2 linked regions of the Parabacteroides chongii genome follow. The main gene of each other region encodes a partner of the protein of the gene in region 2 in a complex. Links are inferred from orthologs where the notes say so. Each region holds a gene or a part of one and is shown on either strand. Other genes may lie near its edges.

The links.
Region 1: the proteins of mnmG (region 2) and mnmE are in contact, whole or in part, in a solved structure (PDB 9HIP), measured with the Escherichia coli proteins. The link is inferred for Parabacteroides chongii from one-to-one orthologs.

What each region holds. Positions count from the first base shown.
Region 1 is NZ_CP120849.1:106,045-108,947, reverse strand. Bases 71-2,903 are described here. They hold mnmE (tRNA uridine-5-carboxymethylaminomethyl(34) synthesis GTPase MnmE), read right to left. Parts: upstream 2,267-2,903; coding sequence 875-2,266; downstream 71-874. Other genes in these bases: P3L47_RS00570 (DUF362 domain-containing protein), read right to left, coding at 2,283-2,903; P3L47_RS00580 (helix-turn-helix domain-containing protein), read right to left, coding at 71-568. In the rest of the region: more of P3L47_RS00580, read right to left, coding at 1-70. UniProt on the Escherichia coli protein: Exhibits a very high intrinsic GTPase hydrolysis rate. Involved in the addition of a carboxymethylaminomethyl (cmnm) group at the wobble position (U34) of certain tRNAs, forming tRNA-cmnm(5)s(2)U34.
Region 2 is NZ_CP120849.1:1,686,729-1,689,794, forward strand. The notes cover bases 12-3,007. They hold mnmG (tRNA uridine-5-carboxymethylaminomethyl(34) synthesis enzyme MnmG), read right to left. Parts: upstream 2,451-3,007; coding sequence 573-2,450; downstream 12-572. Other genes in these bases: uvrC (excinuclease ABC subunit UvrC), read right to left, coding at 12-489; P3L47_RS06445 (LytR/AlgR family response regulator transcription factor), read right to left, coding at 2,556-3,007. In the rest of the region: more of uvrC, read right to left, coding at 1-11; more of P3L47_RS06445, read right to left, coding at 3,008-3,066. UniProt on the Escherichia coli protein: NAD-binding protein involved in the addition of a carboxymethylaminomethyl (cmnm) group at the wobble position (U34) of certain tRNAs, forming tRNA-cmnm(5)s(2)U34.

The sequences.
Region 1 (2,903 bases), 1.6 Mb from region 2 along the record:
TGTAATAACAGTCCGGATTGATTTCTTCGGCAAGGTCGGCAAAATACTTGTCTATGAGGGTGCGGTTGTAGAATACACGGCTACCTTCTTCAACCTTTGGGATGTTGTATAGTTTGCAACGACGATACAGGGTTTTCTTCTGGATTTGGTATTTTTCCAGAATCTCATTCGTGGTGTAATAGAGGACGGTCTGTTTCCGTCCATAGCTGCGTTTCTTGTAGTCGGGCGCATTGTTGAACATCTTTTCAATGTCGGATTTACGTATGATGGTGCGCCCGCGAAGTTGCAATGCCCGAATGATACCGGCAGCCATGTGTCGGTAGATGGTGGCACGGCTGATGCCTAAAAGGGTAGCGGCTTCGGCAGGGGAGAGGAACGATTTGCTTCCAACAATGCCGACTTCCTGCATTGGTCGCTCGCTTTGCCTCACTTCGTACTCCTGCAATTTCTGCTTGCGCTTCTTGTCCTTGTACGCTTTTTCTGTACACGATTTGCTGCAAAACCGTGTTATCATCGTGTGTGCTATAAATGGTTTGCCGCACCACTGGCATTTTCTCTGTACCTCCATATATTGGTCGCCTTTAATTTCGTCGATTTCGTCTCAACGCATCTCACAATTTCTCACAGCGTTTCACGCTGTGTCTTCTATAGCGGTTCCGCTCATTCTCATAGCGTCTCACATCGTGCCCAAGATGTCGCTATGATGAGTGCGAGAAGCCCGCTTATTTGTTCGGCGGTAGAATTATGGTACAAAAAGATGCTGAAAATCGGCACTCTGTCAGAATTGACAGGAATGAGTATAAAAATAAAAGTCGCTGGATTTCAGCGACTTTATTCTAAATGGTTATGGTTGCTTATGGCTGTTTACAAGCCATCATTTGCCGATGCAAAACTTCTCGAAAATATTTCCCAATATCTCATCATTACTAATCTGCCCCGTAATTTCGCCCAGATAATGCATGCATTCCCTGATATCCTGACTCAGGAAATCTCCCGAAATATTCATTTCCAGTCCATTAATTACACGGAGTATAGCTTCATGGGCTTTTGTTAAGGCCCCGTAATGGCGGACGTTGGTGACGATTACGTCGTTTTGGGATACTTCGGGTAAGGCAGCTGCCTGGATCAGATGCTGTTTTAATGTTTCAGTATTTGCTTGCTGTTTGGCTGAAATATATAACCGGTCAGCAGGAACTTTGCCAAGCAACTTTTGCTTGATAGCAAGTTCTTCCGGTGAGAGTAAGTCGGATTTATTGAATACTAGAATCACTTTTTTACCCTCTGTCTGAGGAATGATTGTTTGAGCTAATTCCTCGATCTGCTCTGACGGACTGGTCAGGTCAATCACCCAAAGGACGATAGAAGCCTGGCGGAGTTTTTGGAAAGTACGTTCGATTCCCAGACTTTCGATCGTATCACTGGTTTCTCGGATACCTGCCGTGTCGATAAAACGGAAGGTGATGCCTGATAGATTGATTGTGTCCTCTATCACATCGCGGGTGGTTCCGTGGATGTCGGAAACGATGGCACGCTCTTCACCGACCAACAGGTTGAGTAAAGTGGACTTACCGGCATTCGTCTCGCCGATGATGGCAACCGGAATACCGTTCTTAATGGCATTTCCTACACTGAATGAATCGGCCAGTTTGTGTATCAACTGTTCGATGTTTGTTGCCAGCTGCTTCAGATTGGTACGGTCGGCAAACTCGACATCTTCTTCGCTGAAATCGAGTTCCAGTTCGATCAAAGAGGTGAAATCGAGCAGTTGGCTGCGTAGTTTAGTCAATTCATTACTGAAGCCCCCACGCATCTGATTAATAGCCAGTTTGTGCATTCCGGCAGAAGTGGATGCGATCAGGTCGGCTACAGCTTCGGCCTGGCTCAGGTCCATCTTCCCATTTAGGAAGGCACGCTGCGTATATTCGCCAGGAAGAGCGGAACGACAACCCTTTTCGATCAGTAACTGGAGGATCTGTTGCTGGATGTAAACCGAACCGTGGCAAGTGATTTCGACGGTATCTTCTCCTGTAAACGAATGAGGGGCGCGGAAGAGGGCGACAAGTACATCGTCGATCAACTCTTCCCCGCGACGGATACTACCGTAGCGTAAAGTGTAAGCTTTCTGGCTCTGAAGATTCTTACCTTCGATTTTAGGAACGAAGATAGTGTCACAAATTCTGATGGCGTCAGTGCCGGATACACGGATGACAGCTACGCCTCCGGCTCCGGGGGCTGTCGATACGGCACAGATAGTATCCTGATTGATCATAAATTTTATATCCTTATACAGTTATTAGTTCATATTCCTGAGTTCCGATTCCAACTTTTTCAGCATGTTCCAGTCCGGCTTGCCAGTTGGTTTCCGGGTGCATGATATGGAATTTGTCACAACCTTCCAAATGATCATGATGAGGCGTTTCTGAAAGACGGTTGCCTGTTTCAAGGATCGGGGCTTTGATAACTATATCGGCACAAGCCTTGTCGAGTGCGACCGGATCGAATGAAGCTGCAATACCCAGGTCTGGGACGATAGCCGCATCATTATGATTCCAACAGTCACATTCGGGAGATACATTCATAATGAAACTGATATGGAAATGAGGTTTATCCTGCAATACGGCTTGTGTGTATTCTGCTATTTTACAATTTAAGTTTACCGAAGTATCCCATGAACCGAGTACGGCACCGTCATATTGGCAAAGAGCCACACATTGTCCGCAACCGACACATTTGTCATAATCGATTACTGCTTTCCTGTTTTCATCCAGGCGGATAGCTTCGTGGCGGCAATGTTTTACACAGATATTGCAACCTTTACACTTTTCCGGATCGATACGTGGTTGGGAGGCTCCGTGCAGTTCCAACTTACCGGCAACACTGGCACATCCCATTCCCAGGTTCTT
Region 2 (3,066 bases):
TTCGGGTGTCAGCGGATATTTGCAGGTGCGCAACGGATAAAGTTCTTTCAACATCTGCAACATGACCTTGGCTGTATATACAGACGGATAGGGACCGTAGTACTGCGAACCGTCTTTTACTATATTCCGGGTTTGGAATACGCGCGGAAAATATTCGTTTTTGACCGTGATGGAAGGATAGGTCTTGTCATCCTTCAGCAATACATTGTAGCGAGGGCGGTACTGTTTGATCAGATTATTTTCGAGTAGGAGGGCGTCTTCTTCTGTGTTTACGACAATGTATTTGATGTCGCGAATTTGCTTTACCAATACACGCGTCTTGTTGTTGTCGTGTTCCTTGTTGAAATAGGAGGATACACGACGCTTCAGGTTCTTCGCTTTGCCTACATAAATGATGGTTCCTTTCTCGTCGAAGTACTGGTAGCAACCAGGCTTGTCCGGCAGGATCGAAAGGATCATTTTAATATGTTTCTCAGTTTCCGCACTCATTTTGTTTTACTCTTTCTGTCCTATTCCCAGTGTTTTACCTTCTTTTACCTAAAGTAAATGTTTCACGTGGAACAATTCGCGTTTTATCTTCCGAGCAGTACCAGCAGGATGTTGATGTCGCTCGGGGAGATGCCTGGAATACGGCTTGCCTGGGCAATCGTGTCCGGGTCTATTCGTGTTAGTTTCTGCCGTGCCTCCGTCGATAAAGACTGGATCGAATTGTAATCGAACTTGCCTTTGATATGGATATTTTCGAGGCGGTTTATTTTGTCTGCGATGATTTGTTCGCGACGGATATAACCGCTGTATTTAATCAGTATCTCTGCCGCTTCGATGATCTCTTCCCTTCGTGCAACGGATACTTTATCCAACTCTGTACGGAAGGCCGGAACGAGTTCGGCAATATTCTCCAGTGTAACCTGAGGGCGGGGAATCAGGTCGATCAGTTTGCAACCGTGAGAGAGTGGGGTTGTCCCCAGGTTTTCCAATCCGCTGTTTATGTATTGCGGCTTTACCGAGTAATTCTCTGCAAAACGGATGATCGCATCCCGTTGCTCTTTCTTTTCGGTGAGCAGCTCGTAACGATCCTGTTTGGCTAAACCTAGCTGATAGGATTTTTCCGTCAGTCGCATATCGGCATCGTCTTGCCGGAGCAGGATGCGGTATTCGGCACGGGAGGTGAACATACGGTAAGGTTCGTCTACACCTTTCGTCACGAGGTCGTCGATCAGCACGCCGATATAGGCTTCGTCGCGTCCCAGGATGAATGGTTCTCCGCCGTGGCAATTGATGTGAGCATTGATACCAGCCATGAGACCTTGTCCGCCTGCCTCTTCGTATCCCGTGGTTCCGTTGATCTGTCCGGCAAAGAACAGGTTGCGGATTCGTTTTGTTTCCAGATTATGATGTAACTGCGTCGGATCGAAGAAGTCGTATTCGATGGCATATCCCGGACGGTAGATATGGATATCCCTGAATGCCGGAATAGCTTGTAGGGCACGTAGCTGAATGTCGAGTGGGAGAGAAGAGGAGAAACCGTTCAGGTAATACTCCTGTGTCGTCTCACCTTCGGGCTCTAAGAACAGCTGGTGCTGGTTCTTGTCGGCAAACGTGACAATCTTCGTTTCAATGCTCGGGCAGTAACGCGGTCCGATACTCTGGATCTGTCCGTTGTATAACGGAGAGTCGGGGAGACCTTCGCGCAAAATATTGTGACAGGCTTCGTTGGTGAAAGTCGTCCAGCAACTGAGCTGTTTCAACGGACGCGGCTGGATATCGAGATAGGAGAACTTATGGAAATCGTTCTCTCCCGGCTGTTCGCCCATTTCATCGAAATGTACGCTTCTTCCGTCAATACGAACCGGGGTTCCGGTCTTCATCCGTTCCGATTTGATACCTAATGAAACCAGTTGTTCCGTCAATCCGGTGGCTGCCGGTTCGGAGATGCGTCCGCCGCGTATTTGCGTTCGTCCGATATGCATCAGACCGTTCAGGAAAGTGCCGTTGGTCAGAACGACGCTTTTCGCACGGAATTCTACATTCATATTCGTCTTAACGCCGCAAACGGTGTCACCATCCAGGAGGATTTCGCGGACGGTATCCTGCCACATGTATAAATTGGGAAGATTTTCCAGTATTCCCCGCCAGCAATCTATAAAACGGGCACGGTCGCTTTGTGAGCGCGGACTCCACATGGCAGGTCCTTTACTCCGGTTCAACATACGGAACTGAATAGCGGTACGGTCTGTAACAATACCCATATACCCTCCCAGTGCATCAATCTCACGAACGATCTGTCCTTTGGCGATACCGCCTACGGCCGGATTGCAACTCATCTGTGCAATCTTGTTCATGTCCATTGTGATAAGAAGCGTTTTCGAACCCAGGTTGGCGGCAGCTGCTGCGGCTTCACAGCCTGCATGACCGGCACCTACCACGATCACATCGTAATTGAAAGTCATTGTCGTAATTATCTTTGTTTCTTCTGCAAAGATAGTCATACTCCGCCTTTTAGTCATCATCCCAAAGGATATTTTGCTTATGCTTTGTTTCGTTAAAGGTTTCGGTCATAATTCCTTTAAAACATCCATCACGTAGTTTCGCCGTTGCCGGGAGATAGGGATGGACGATCCGTCTTTCATGCGGATATATCCTCCGTCGCTTTTGATGAAACTTTTGATCTCATCCAGGTTGATCAGATGCGATTGGTGTACGCGCAGGAAATGATAAGGGGTTAATAGCTCGTCGAATTCTTTTAATGTTTTGGAGACAACCAGTTTCTCACCTGTCTTTAGATAGAAAGTCGTATAGTTGCTTTCCGACTCGCAACGGATGATGGAGCCGATCTCTACAAACTCTATTTTATCGGCGACAGACAGTGCTATTTTTTTTTGTTTGTCTATCGCCCGCGTGTTCTGCAGGAGGTTCTGCATCCGTTTGTTTTCCTGTTTCCGCAAGACTACCTGGATGGCTTTGTCTACGGCATGTGTTAGCTCTTCCGGGTCGATCGGTTTCAATAGATAGTCGAGTGCACTGAAACGGATTGCCTGGATCGCATAGCTGTCGTAGGCGGTTACA